One region of the Chryseobacterium sp. GM_Chr_2 genome, then DNA from elsewhere that is predicted to be linked to it. Evidence: riboswitches for the same ligand, from Rfam matches in the RefSeq annotation. Region 1 holds a riboswitch; the other holds the start of a gene.
What was found. A riboswitch is a leader RNA that binds a small molecule or an ion and turns the genes downstream of it on or off. The one in region 1 is predicted to bind S-adenosylmethionine.
Positions count from the first base shown of each region.

Region 2: another riboswitch for S-adenosylmethionine. It lies ahead of OXQ85_RS16240 (alpha/beta fold hydrolase); the one in region 1 lies ahead of OXQ85_RS15285 (TonB-dependent receptor).

Region 1 is NZ_JALNUD010000010.1:75,251-82,777, reverse strand. Features, by position in the region: gene pckA (phosphoenolpyruvate carboxykinase (ATP)) at 1-498, shown strand, start outside; gene OXQ85_RS15290 (type II 3-dehydroquinate dehydratase) at 662-1,069, opposite strand; SAM riboswitch class I at 1,470-1,567, shown strand; gene OXQ85_RS15285 (TonB-dependent receptor) at 1,651-4,560, shown strand; gene OXQ85_RS15280 (RagB/SusD family nutrient uptake outer membrane protein) at 4,577-6,070, shown strand; gene OXQ85_RS15275 (CPCC family cysteine-rich protein) at 6,533-6,787, opposite strand; gene OXQ85_RS15270 (hypothetical protein) at 6,888-7,499, opposite strand.
Region 2 is NZ_JALNUD010000011.1:69,849-77,375, reverse strand. Features, by position in the region: gene OXQ85_RS16250 (O-succinylhomoserine sulfhydrylase) at 1-976, opposite strand, end outside; gene OXQ85_RS16245 (ACT domain-containing protein) at 1,115-2,653, opposite strand; gene OXQ85_RS16240 (alpha/beta fold hydrolase) at 2,650-3,594, opposite strand; SAM riboswitch class I at 3,659-3,766, opposite strand; gene OXQ85_RS16235 (glucosidase) at 3,955-6,570, shown strand; gene OXQ85_RS16230 (T9SS type A sorting domain-containing protein) at 6,927-7,527, shown strand, end outside.

The DNA.
Region 1 (7,527 bases):
CATTTCCTTTGTGGTTATACTTCAAAGTTAGCCGGTACAGAAAGAGGAATTACAGAACCTCAACCTTCATTTTCTCCAGCATTTGGTGAAGCGTTCCTAACATTGCACCCAACAATGTATTCAAAAACATTGATCGGTAAAATGAAAGAACACGGTGCTAAAGCATATCTGGTAAACACAGGTTGGAACGGAACAGGAAAAAGAATTTCTTTGAAAGATACAAGAGCAATTATTGATTCTATCATCGATGGATCTATTGAAAATGCTCCTAAAACAAGAATTCCAATTATGAATCTTGAAGTTCCTACAGAATTACCAAACGTTTCTGAAGGGATTTTAGATCCAAGAAATACGTATAACGAAGTTTCTGAATGGGAAGAAAAAGCGAAAGACTTAGCTTCAAGATATATCAAAAACTTTGAACAATATTGTAACACCGAAGAGGGCAAAAAGCTTATTGCTTCCGGTCCTCAGTTACAGCAACAAGCAATTAACTAAATTAGGAAGCCTCATCATTGATGAGGCTTTTTTATGTTTTAAATGCTTCGGCAGAGTTCAGCAGGACCTCGCTAAAAATAGACTGTTAAATAATTACACAGTTAGTATTAGGACTGTCATGCTGAGCTTGTCGAAGCATTTATCAATTTTTATCTCTATGAAATTACCTCAAACTCAAAATTGCCAATCGATATCCGTCCATTCCAAAACCTGATAAAACAGCATCAGAATTTGCTGCCGTTACCGACTTCTGACGAAATTCTTCTCTCTTGTAAATATTACTGATGTGAACTTCAATTTTCTGCTTCTGAATATTCTTTAAACAATCTGTAATAGCATAAGAATAATGAGTAAACGCTCCCGGATTAATCACCAAAGCATCAAAATCATCTTTTTGAAGACGGTTAATCAATTCACCTTCAATATTTGATTGATAATAAGATATTTCATGCGTAGAAAATTCAGATTGTAATTTTTCTAAATAATCTTCCATCGTTACCGTTCCGTAAATTTCTGGTTCTCGCGTACCTAACAGATTAAGATTAGGACCGTTTACAATTAAAATTTTCATAACATAAAATTAAAAACTTTTTTTGAATTTCCCTTCGTCAGTTCGAGTGTTTTTCGCAGCGAAGCGGAGAAAAATGTATCGAGAACCAGTGAACAGAAACACAAATTCTATTTCCACAGCAAAACTTCTCGATACGATTTTTTTTGTAAAAATCTACTCGGAGTGACGAGGGTTGCGTAATGAATTTTAATCCTAATTCAGTCTTGAATGTAATTTTTATCCATTGTATTATTTTTAATGATATTTCTCATATTTGAAAATTTAACAATTTGTATAAGTGTCTATTTTGGTGGTTTTTAAAATAAATTTAACTTAATTTTCATAAAATTATAATCAAAAATTTTAAAGTCTACTTGTTTTGTAGACTATTTGTTTTTAGATTTGCAACCATATTTCGATCGGCTTATAAAGAAAGATGGAGGGAACTGACCCTATGAAATCTTAACAACCTGCTTTGGGCAAGGTGTTACATTCAGCCTTAAAAAGGAAAGATAAGCAATAATTTAATCCTATTTATTGGTGCTTGTTGTTGTCTTTTTTGTAAAAGGTTTATTTTTAATTAATGTTAAACAAAATTGATTATGATTAATAAAAATTCATTTAATTCTAAGATTTGGATTCCACCTGTCGCGGTATTTTTCTTGGGAATTATCGGAGTACAAGGTCAGGAAATAAAAAAAGATACCCTGAAGGAAAAAGAGATAGACGAAGTAGTTGTTGTGGCGTATGGAAAAGCGAAAAGAAATAGCTATACGGGTTCGGTTTCCACAATTTCCAGTGATAAAATCAACAATAGACCAGTTACCAATATTACAAAAGCGTTGGAAGGTCAGGTTCCCGGACTTCAGGCGGTGAGTGCTTCTGGCCAGCCGGGGTCTGTAGCTTCGGTTCGTATTCGTGGGATTGGCTCAATAAGTGCTTCAAGCGATCCTTTGTATGTGGTAGACGGACTTCCTTTTGATGGAAATATCAACACCATCAGCCCAAATGATATTGAATCGATGAGTGTACTGAAAGATGCTTCTGCAAGTGCGTTGTATGGCTCGAGAGGGGCAAACGGAGTAATCATCATTACGACCAAATCGGGTAAAAAAGGAGAATCAAAGATCAATTTTAATATCAGTCAGGGTTTTTCTTCGAGAGCGGTGAAAGATTATGCTCAGGTAAATACTGATCAGTATTTTGAATTGTATTGGGAGGCAATGAGAAACGGCTATGTTGCGAATAATATTGCTCCACAGCAGGCGGCTCAGATGGCAACAGACGGTTTGGTGAATGCTTTGGGAATCAATCCTTACGGAGCCAGTTTTGCAAAACCTGTAGGAACAGACGGAAAATTGTTGGCAGGTGCAAAAGCTTTGTGGAATGACAATTGGGCAGATGTTCTTCAACGTGTGGCTTCTAGAAATCAGGTTGATTTGGATTTCAGTGGCGGAAACGAAAAGAGTAACTATTATTTCTCTTTAGGTTATTTAGATGATAAAGGAATTGCCATAGAATCTGGTTTCAAAAAATACAGTACAAGATTAAAATTAAATTCTGAAGTTAAAAAATGGCTGAATGTTGGTGCGAATTTAAGCTTTACCAACAGCGTTCAATTGGCTCCGGCTTCTTCGGATTCAAGTTCTGAAAATATTATCAATGTCGGGCGTATTATTCCTTCATTTTATCCTTACTATGAAAGAAATACCGACGGAAGCTATAAACTTGATGCAGGCGGAAATTATATTTATGATTTCGGAAAATACAGACCAACAAGCGCTTTACAAAATCAGAATTTAGCAGCAACTTTACCTTTAGATAAAAACGAAAACAGAGAAGATAACTTTTCAGGAAAGGGGTTTGCTGAGTTTACGTTTTTGCCTGAACTAAAATTTAAGACCAGTTTTTCAGTTGATTTGGTGAATTATAACGGTCATTATTATACCAATTCTCTGTTAGGGCAAGGAACTGAAATTGGCGGTTCGGTCACTAAAACAAATTCCAGAACGCTTTCTTATACCACAAGTAATATTTTAACATATGATAAAAAATTCGGTCAGCATCATGTGAATTTATTGGCAGGGCAGGAGTTTTATCATTATGAATATCAGACGATTTCCGGAAACAGATCTCAGTTTTCACTTCCGTATTATTATGAACCAGACGCTGCAGCTTTATTGGGTGGTTTCACAGGAAACAGCGATCAGTTGGGATTGCTAAGTTTCTTAGGTAAAGCGGAGTACGATTATCAGAATAAATATTTCATTTCAGGATCGGTAAGGTCAGATGCTTCTTCGAGATTTTCTCAAGATAACCGTTGGGGAACGTTTTGGTCTGTCGGTGGTTCGTGGAAAGCGTCGAATGAAGATTTTATTAAAGATTTGAATATATTCAATCAGCTGACACTTCGTGCAAGTTACGGAGGTCAGGGAAATGACAAGCTTAAAACCTATTATGCTTATCAGAGTTTATATCGATTTTACAACAATTTAGGAGAAGCAGGAACCGTTGCAAGCAGTCTTCCGACACCAAATTTGAAATGGGAAACGAATCTTAATTTAAATATCGGACTTGAATTTGCGATTCTGAACAACAGAATTAAAGGTAATGTAGAATATTTCAAGCGTGAAAGTCAGGATTTGCTTTTTGAAATGCCGTTGGCGCCGTCATTAGGATTTACAGGGTTTCAAGCCAATATCGGAACGATGCAGAATACCGGTTTTGAATTTTCATTATTCACAACACCTGTAAAAACCGATGATTTTCAATGGAATGTAGATGTGAATTTAAGTACATTAAACAACAAGATCACAAAACTTCCTCAGTCTTCTATCATCAGCGGGACAAAATTATTAACTGTGGGTGGTTCGGTTTACGATTTCTATCTTCCGACTTGGGCAGGTGTAGATCCAACTAACGGAAAACCTTTGTGGAAGACCATTACAACAGATGCCAACGGACAAACAGTGGAAGGTACCACTTCCGAATATGCTAAAGCGGCAAGAGAAATTCAGGATTCGGCGCTTCCTAAATTAATGGGAGGATTAACAACAAGCTTAAATTATAAAAACTTCGACCTTTCCGCTTTACTGACTTTTAGATTGGGAGGAAAGATTTTGGATACCGATTATACATCCATCATGTCCAACGGAAACTTGGCAGGACGTGCATGGAGCGCCGAAATGGTCAACAGATGGACGCCTGAAAATACAAATACGGATGTTCCTATTTTGAGCACAACAACCAATAACTGGACTTCAACCTCATCGAGATTTTTATATTCTGCAACGTATGCAAGATTGAAAAATGTAAGTATCGGATACACACTTCCATCGAATTATTTTGAAAAATTGGGCTTGAAAAACTTCAGAGTGTATGTTCAGGGGGAAAATTTACTCACGTTTTACAAACATAAAGGAATGGATCCTGAGCAATCATTGGATGGAACAACGTATTACAGATATCCGGCGATGAGAACCATCACTTTCGGACTTCAGGCAACTCTTTAATCTTAAAATTAAAACAATGAAAAAAATAAAATATCTATCTTTTGCCATTATCGCGATCTTATCACTGGCAAGCTGTGAAAGCGAACTGGAAACGGCGCCGACCAATCAGGCCAATGAAGCAGAAGTTTTTAAAACGGCTGATAATGCAGAAACGGTAATCAATGGAACTTGGGCGAAATTTAATGATGATGGAACAACATATTCCAACATCGGATATTCAACCGTACTGAGAACGAGCGATGCGATGGGAAGTGATGTGGCGGTTTTAACCAATAAATACGGATTCCCCACAGCGTATACATTTTCAGATTTAAGCAATAATACAGGAAGTCGTGCCCTTTTCATCTGGAGTTTGCTGTACTCTACCATCAACAACATGAATAATGTGATTACAAGAATTGATGCGGCAGAGGGAAGTCAGGAAAAGAAAGATCAGGTGAAAGGTCAGGCAAAAACACTTCGAGCTTTTTGTTATCTGAATTTGGCGAGTTTTTATCAGTTCAGTTATTTAAAAGATAAAACGGCATTAACGGCTCCGATTTATACAGAACCTACAACCACTGAATCTAAGCCGAATAAAAGAGCAACGTTAGAAGAAATTTATACGCTGATTAAAAGTGATCTAACAGATGCTGATCAATTGCTTCAAAATTACACGAGAAACAATAAAGATAAAATCGACAGATCGGTGGTGAACGGATTGCTGGCAAGAACCTATCTGAATACAGGTGATTGGGCAAAAGCTGCTGCTGCCGCAAAAGTAGCAAGAAACGGGTATGCTTTAATGACTGCTGAAAAATATAAAGAAGGTTTCAACGACATCAGCAACGGAGAGTGGATTTGGGGTCACGGGCAAACGCAAGAGCAGTCTAGCGAGAGTTATGCCTTCCATTTTTTGGATGTTTCGTCTTCGGGAAGTTATTATTACAGCTTCATGGCAGATCCTTATTTTAAAGATTTATTTGATACCAATGATATTCGCTATTCTTTGTTTTCTTGGGACGGACTTCCGGGTAGGGAAGGGCTCTTGAGATATGCTAAATTTAAATTTAAAGCGAATTTAATTGCCGATATCGTCTATATGAGAGCGGCCGAAATGTACTTAATTGAAGCCGAAGCCGAAGCCAGAAACGGAAATGTAACCAATGCGGTAACTGTTTTAAACCAATTGAAATCGGCGAGAAATGCTAATCAATATTCAGGTTCTTTAGCACAAAATGATGTGATTAAAGAGGTTTTAATTGAAAGAAGAAAAGAATTGTTCGGCGAAGGATTTTCTTTATCCGACATCATCAGAACGCAGGGAACGGTCGTGAGAAAACCTTTTACCAATGCAGACGGTTCTTCGATTCAGGTACAAATCACCACTCCCGACGGAACAGTGAAAAATGTTGCCGGAAGAGGGCACACGATATATGCTTTTCCTGATCAGTCTTCTTTTGCTCCGAATAGCAGGTATTATTTGTTTACGATTCCGCAGAAGGAAGTGGAGAATAATCCGAATTTATAGTATTAGTTTTTTAAATTCTTAAAATGGCTGCCCTAATTTGAGGACAGCCTTTTTTATGATTAATGATGTATACAAATGAAAGTATTCACTTAAAGATTGAATACCTATAAGTAACCCTCAAACATATTTTTGCCTTGGTGGTAAATTTTGTATTGTGTTTTTAGAGCATCCCAAATTTGAATGTAAATAGTTCCATCATCATTTTTACCCACATTTAGATAGATGTTTTCTTCCTCTTCGTTGGTCTCAACTTTTATTTCATCATTAGGTTCAATAAATGCTTCTAAAGCTTCAGGCTCTTTTATTATAGAGATTTTTCGTCGCTGCAGTTCTGGATTGTTATTTTCATTTTCATTGTTTGAATAATCTTAGCGATTTTAAATAAAATATAAATTTAAAGAGATTATTTTGTTCTGATAAAAAAGGCTATCCAAAATTTTCGGAAAGTCTTTATGTGTAATATTATTCCTCTTTTAAAAGAGGTCTAACGAATTCTATAAATCTTTTTTCTATCGCGCCATACTTTTTAAAATTAATTTTTGCCTCTCTTAAGCTTACATTATTTGCTCCACTATCATAATCAATATCATGAAGTTGTACTCCATCATCTTCCCAATAACATACCGGACATATTTGAAACGTATTATCAGCCTTGTATTCAAGAGTATGATATCCGCAACATGGGCACGAGAATTTACTATATTTTTTAGTTTCCATATGATTATAATCGCTTATAAATAATAACTTATTTAGGATGTAAGAATGATTTAAAAATAAATTTTAGCATATCATAGAGTAGTAAAAAGGTTGCCTTTTATTATTTAATATAGTGATCCTTATATTTTCTAAAGAACTTATTTATATTGACGTTTATTTTACAGAAATTAATTTTAGGAGTTATAATTTCTATATTTTCAGACATTAATGAATCTTTTACATATTGAGGAATGTATTCTGCAGAAAATGTTGTAGATGCAGATAAAAAGTAAGACTTTGTAGAATCTAATTTATATTCCATTGTGTTACTATTAGTAATTATTGGTAAGTCAATATCTTTTGTACATTTAGATGGAATTAATATGTATTTATTTTTATAATGTAAATATAATATCGCTTCTCTAAAAGATAAGGAATATTTTTTCATTGTTTTATTTATTAAACTTTTACTGTAGTCAAATTGATAATCTAGAGAATCTTCTCCTGAGTATATACTTGTTACTTCTCCAATATTTTCTTTACCATCATTATCTATTATTTTAAAATTAGTCTCAAATAATCCGCTATAAAGCAATAATGTTTTTTTACTATTGTTTTTAATTCTTACTGTGAGATGTTTATCTTCAATATTTTTAGTAATTACATTCATATTGTAAATTTGTGAATTTAAATTATTTATGATTAAAAATAAAGTTAGTGCTATCTTTTTCATATTATTCTAGGGTCTTAAAAATGATGAA
Region 2 (7,527 bases), on a different contig from region 1:
TTCCGCCCTTGATTTCAAATGCGACGATATTTCCACCTAATTTCATTTGCTTTTTTGCCACTTCATAACTTGGATGAGATGGCAGGAAAGGATATTTCACCAAATCTACATTTGGATGACTTTCTAAAAACTCAGCTACCTTTAACGCATTTTCACAATGTTTTTCAACACGGATCGCTAAAGTTTCCAAGCTTTTTGACAATACCCAAGCATTGAAAGGTGACATTGCAGGACCTGTATTTCTTGCGAAAAGATAAATTTCACGAATCAGATCTTCTCTTCCAACTGCTACTCCACCCAACACACGGCCCTGACCATCAATTAGTTTCGTTGCAGAATGTACAACAATATCGGCTCCATATTTAATCGGCTGCTGCAAATATGGTGTTGCGAAACAGTTATCCACAATGAAAATTAAGTTATGCTTTTTTGCTATTTTTCCGAAAAATTCTAAATCTAAAACCTCAATCGCAGGATTTGTTGGTGTTTCCAGATATAAAATTTTCGTATTCGGTTGTATATATTTTTCAACATTTTCCGCATCTTCGGCTTTGAAATAAGTTGTTTCAATATTCCATTTCGGGAAATATTTTGTAAACAATGTGTGCGTAGATCCGAAAACCGACTGACAGCTTACGATATGATCGCCAGCATTTAACAAAGTCGCAAATGTTGAATAAATCGCTGCCATTCCCGTTGCGAAAGCATAGCCTGCTTCAGCACCTTCCATTTTAGCAATTTTATCTGTGAATTCCGTTACATTTGGATTTGAAAATCGGCTGTATAAATTCTTCGGTTTTTCTTCTGCAAAGCTCGCTCTCATATCTTCCGCATCCTGAAAAATAAAACTGGATGTTAGATATAATGGCGTTGAATGCTCGTCAAACTGAGTTCTTTCGGTTTGGGTTCTGATGGCAAGCGTTTCAAAATTTGAAAGTTGCTCGTTGTTAGTTTCTGGTTGAAAATTTTCGCTCATAAACTTATTTATCTTTTTAGAAATATATTAATTTAAAATCTTATTATTCAAACTGATACATTACTTTACTGTTATATTTTTATTTTTTCCATAGGTTTCACCTACGGCTATTGATATTGAACCCTTCGGGTTCATTGATTATTTCGTTTCGCTTACTCTTAAAATATCTCCGAAAACACCTCTTGCCGTTACTTTAGCTCCGGCTCCGGCTCCCATGATTACGATTGGATTTTCACCATAACTTTCGGTATAGATCTCGAAGATAGAGTCTGAACCTTTTAACTGTCCTAAAGCAGAGGTTGCAGGTACAGAAATCAATTTTACATCCAACTCACCTTTTTCTTTCTGCAAATCTCCGTGAAGATCTCCAACATATCTTAACACATGATCCGGTTCTTGATCTTCTTTAATTTTTTGATATTCTTCGTCTAATTCTTCCAGTCTTGAAAGGAATTCTGATTTTGAAACAGAAAGTAAATTTTCAGGAACCAAATTCTGAATGTTAATATCTTCAAATTCATTAATCAGATCTAATTCTCTTGCCAAGATCAATAATTTTCTGGCAACATCGCTTCCAGACAGATCTTCTCTGGGATCCGGCTCTGTATATCCTTTTTCCAGCGCTTCGTTGATGATTGTGGAAAACTTATCCTCTCTCAACGAAAAATTGTTGAAAACATAGCTCAATGTTCCTGAGAAAACTCCTTTAATTCTTGTGATATTCTCTCCCGAAAGGTGTAGCAATTTAATCGTATCAATTAATGGCAAACCTGCACCAACATTGGTTTCGTATAAATATTTCTTTTTATTTTTCTCTAAAGATTTTCTTAAATTTCTATAAGTGGCAATCGGCAGCGTATTATAAATTTTGTTGGAAGAAACAATATCAAAACCGTTATCTACAAACGCATCATAATGCTTCACAAAATCTTTACTCGCCGTATTATCTACCATTACCAGATTTTCCAGATGGTGCTCTTTTGCATATCCGATCAGGCTTTCAATGCTGGAATCTGTTTGAGAATAATTAACCTTCTGTCTCCAGTCGCTTCCAAAACCGCCTTTGTTCAAAGCCATTTTCTTTGAATTGGCAATGGCTACAATTTTCAACTGTAATCTTTTACGTTTCAGAATATCATGTTCAGAATCTAAAATCTGTTCCACCAACGTTCCGCCCACATTTCCGTGACCGATCAATGCTAAATGAACGACTTTCGGTTTTCCGTAAATTTCAGTTTCAACAATATTTTTTGCAATTTCTGTCTGATTATCGGTTACCACGATATTTACTCTTCCCGCCGAAGCAATTTGATTCAACAAAAGCGGAAATATTTTATTTCTCTGAAGTTCAGAAAGTATTTTGCTATAATTTTCCGAAACGAAACCAATAACCGCCACATTACTGATATTGTAAATATTGCTTACCGCCCCGTTCGATTTTTCTTTTTTAAATTCTTCCTGCAGCACACGCACTGCATCTTCCGCATCTTTTTCATCTACCAAAACAGAAATTCCGTTTTCAATCGCCTGCTGAGAAATTACGCCAACGCTTATTCCTTCTTCATTTAATACTTTGAAAATTCGGGAATCGATGCCGATGTGTCCTAAAAAGTCTTTCCCTTCAAAGTTTACCAGCGCTTTGTTTCGATAAATGTTTATCGTATCTGATGTTGTCATATATTCAGAATAAGTTTTATGATATTATTTAATTGTTTATATTCCATTAAAAAGGCGTCGTGCCCATGAATTGAGGTGATCTCGTGATAAAAAACATTTTCCTTTTTCTCTTTCAGCTTTTCAAAACACCTTCGAATTTCAGAAGCCGGGAAAAACAAATCTGTATCTACAGAGATCATGTGCATTCGTGCCTGAATTTTTTCCAATTGAGATTCATCAACATTCAAATTCATCAGTAAATGATTCATCAGCTTGTAAGACTTTAAACTAAATCGTTCGTTTAAAGAATTTCCGTGATAAATCAGCCAATCTTCTGATTCCAATCTTTGTTTTTCCTGATTGTATTTATTTTGAAATCTATCATTTAACGATTCCGGTGTTCGGTAACACAACATGGCATGAATTCTTGCTTTTTGCAAAGGTTCATTTTCTTGATTTAATAAAAATTTCTGAACCAGACATTGTGCGTGAAGCCAATCGTGGGTTTTATAATCACAGGCAATAGGAATGAAAATTTCGGCAAGATTTGGCTTTTTCACCAGCATTTCCCAACCGATTCCTCCTCCCAAAGAGCCCCCAACAATGGCGTATAAACTTGTAATATGTAAACTTTCAAGTCCTTGTAAAAAGATATTAGCAATATCTGAAGGCGCGAAATCTTCGTATTCATCAATTAAAAAATCATCAAATCCGTTTCCGGGAATATTGAAGCACAGAATCGTATATTTATTTGTATCAATAACCTGACCTTCACCAATTAATTGTTTCCACCAGCCTTTATCACCGGAAACATTAGAATTTCCCGTTAAAGCATGATTAACTAAAATGATAGGTGACGAAAACAATTCTTGCCCGAAAAGCTGATAGCTCAACAAGATATGACATTCCTTACCGGAATTTGTTTGATACGAAAGATTAATATAGTTTAATTCTGTTTTCAATTCTATTATACTTTTTGATAATACAATTGAAAATGCCACAGGAAATGGCTGAAAAAAGATTCAGTAGTTATCTGTCCAAAATAATTTTGGTAGAACGTAGCACCTTCTTCGCTTGCGCAAAGGGTTGCTAAGGTTTCACAGGGTCTAATCCCTCAACCTTTCTTGATAACATTTTCAATATTTGAATGATCGAATGGTGCAAAGATAAAACATTTCTTTTAAATATTTATAAAAATTTAATTTAATATTCGAAACACTGATAAACAAAAGGTTTTCAAAGCAATGTTAACTATTTTTCAGATTCGTAAAGTTGGAATTTTTTATCAAAAAAACTAACTTCGTATAGAAAATTGATGAAATATGATTGCCGAAAAACAAAGATTACAAGATAAAAACTGGAAAAACTGGGGACCTTACGTAAGCAACCGCCAATGGGGAAATGTACGGGAAGACTACAGCTCCAACGGCGATGCATGGAATTTCGCCAATCATAATTCCGCAGAAAGCTACGCCTATCGTTGGGGGGAAGAAGGCATTGCGGGAATCTCTGATGTGAAACAGCTTTTCTGTTTTGCCCTATCCTTTTGGAACAAGAAAGATAAAAGGGTAAAAGAGCGATTCTTCGGGCTGAGCAACCCTCAGGGAAATCACGGAGAAGACATTAAGGAAATTTTTTATTATCTGGATAATACGCCTACCCATAGCTATATGAAGCTGGTGTACAAATATCCTATCAACGCATTTCCTTATGATGATATTCGTGCCGAAAATGCCAGAAGAAGCAAAAAAGAACCTGAATACGAGATTATCGACACAGGAATTTTTGATAACGATGAATATTTTGATATTTTTATTGAATATGCCAAGGCTGAACATAATGATATTTTGGTTCGCGTTACGGTTTGCAACAGAAGTCAGATGGATGCGCCTATTGTGGTGATACCTACGATTTGGTTCAGAAATAACTGGAAATGGGGCTATAACACGTATAAAGGACAAACCAATGCTGCTCAGGAAGGTTGTATCAATATTAATCACGACAGTATTTCCATCAAAAAACTGTATTCGCGAAATATGAATGCGGAAAGTGTTTTCTGTGATAATGAAACCAATGCTCCGAAATTATATGGTTCCCCGTATCCCGGAAATACCTATTATAAAGACGGAATTAACGATTATATCACTTACGGAAGCAATACCGTAAATCCTGAAAAAAGAGGTTCCAAAGCTTCATTTATAGTAGATGAAATAATTGCTGCGGGAGCATCTAAAACTTTTGATTTCAGATTGTCGCCCGACGAACTGGATGATCCTTTTTCTCAGTTTGATGAAATTTTAAACAACAGAATTGATGAAGCCAATGAATTTTATAATGAAATTCAGAATGATGTAACGAACGACGATGAAAAAAATGTACAAAGACAGGCTTTTGCAGGTCTACTTTGGAACAAACAGTTTTATCATTACAATGTCGGAAAATGGCTGAAAGGTGATCCGAATTTCGAAGCTCCGAGAGACTTCAACAATTATGTAAGAAATACGGAATGGAATCATCTTCATAATAAAGATATTATTTCCATGCCCGATAAATGGGAATATCCTTGGTATGCGACCTGGGACTTAGCCTTCCACTGTGTTCCGTTTGCAATTATTGATGCTGAATTTGCGAAAGGACAGCTCCTCTTATTAACAAAGGAATGGTATATGCACCCGAACGGGCAACTTCCGGCTTACGAGTGGAATTTGAGTGATGTCAATCCGCCAGTTCATGCCTGGTCTTGTTTCCGAGTTTTTAAAATTGATGAAAAGCAAAACGGAAAGCCCGATCTTTTATTCTTAGAGAAAGTTTTCCAAAAATTATTGCTGAATTTCACTTGGTGGGTCAACCGAAAAGATAAAAACGGCAAAAATATTTTTGGTGGAGGCTTCCTTGGACTCGATAATATCGGTGCTTTTGACCGAAATACAGTTTTACAAGACGGACAACACCTGGAGCAAGCGGACGGAACAAGCTGGATGGCGATGTACGCGCTGAACATGATGCGAATCGCCATGGAACTCGCTCAGTATTATCAGGTGTATGAAGATATGGCGATCAAATTTTTTGAGCATTATCTTTATATTGCCGAAGCCATGGAAAATCTGGGTGACGGAAAAGAAGGTCTTTGGAACGAAGAAGACGGATTTTTCTACGATGTACTTCAACTGGGAAATGGAGACAGCGTTTCTTTGCGATTGAGAAGTATCGTTGGTTTAATTCCCATGTTTGCAGTAGAAATTGTAGACCATCATTTATTGGAAAAAATGCCGAATTTCCAAGCAAGAATGGAATGGGTTCTAAAGAATAAACCTGAATTAACAAAACTTGTTTCACATTGGGATGAGGAAGGTCACGGAAGAAAGCACCTGATGAGTATTCTCCGTAAGAACCGTTTAACAAAAGTATTAACAAGAATGCTTGACGAAAACGAGTTTTTAAGTCAATATGGAATTCGTGCGATGTCAAAAGTATATGAAGAAAATCCGTTTGTATTTTCAGTTCATGGTAATGAAAATGTGGTTTATTACACGCCTGCAGAAAGTGACAGCCGAATGTTTGGCGGAAATAGCAACTGGCGCGGACCGATTTGGTTCCCAATCAACTTTTTAATTGTTGAAAGTTTGCAGCGTTTTCATTTTTATTACGGAAACAGCCTGAAAGTAGAACTTCCGACGGGAAGTGGAGACAAGAGAAATCTTGATGAAGTCGCTCATGATATCAGCAATAGATTATGCTCTATTTTTCTGAAAGACGAATTTGGACAGAGACCTTTCAACGGTGGAAATGCAAAATTTAATTATGATGAAAACTTTAAAGATTATATCACATTCTTTGAATATTTTCATGGAGATAACGGTCGCGGAGTCGGTGCTTCCCATCAAACAGGATGGACGGCAACAGTCGCCAAATTGATGAAACCAAGATTAACAGTATAGATATAAGCCTCTTTTTAAAGGGGCTTTTTTACGTTTATATTTTATCATTTTCAAATTTATTAACTTAAAAGTGAGATATTTAAATGTATGTATATTTTCAAAATAATAACAGAAAAAGAAACTTTCACGAAGAAAGTCTTTAAGAATTAATCATTGGGTTAATTTCAATCTTCATGCAGCTCACAAGTTTTTGTGGGCTGTTTTTATTTTCTCAGTATGACTTTTATAACAAGACATACTATAATTTATTAGCAATTCAGCTTATATCATTAAAATTTAACATCAATTTAAGTTATATATTGAAATATTTACATGAAAACGCTTATATTAGCGCTATAAAACTAAAAAAGTATTTTATGAAAGGAAAATTACTACCTCTTTCAGGCTTACTTCTTACCAGCCTGTTTATCAACACCATGAAAGCTCAGGAATATCAACCCATCGGAATCCAGTCAGGATTTAATGCTGATGTGATTGCTAACGGTGTTGGAGCCGCTTCTACTTCAACAAGTACCGATGTAGATGGTGTGAGCTACGCCTTTATTTCAAGAGATTTTCAACTTACTTCAAGCAGTACTGCACTTACGTACGGTCTTCCTATAAGCGGAAACTTTACTTCCGCAGTAGCTTCAACACCGGGATTGACTTATCAGTTAGCTTCTTACAGCTCAAACAATTCTCTAAGATTAGAGGCATCAGGTGATTCAGGAACATTAATATTTGCAACTCCTCTTAAAGCCATAAGCCTTTATATGTTGGCAACAGGAGGAAGTGGTGCTTGTACGGTAGACGTTACGGTAAACTTTACCGATAATACCACACAAACCCTTAGCGGAAATAGTATTTCTGACTGGTATGGAGGCACCAACTATGCTATTCAGGGAATTGGCAGAATTAACTTAAACAACAACGTACTTGAATCAGGAAGCGGAACGAATCCTAGATTATATCAAATTC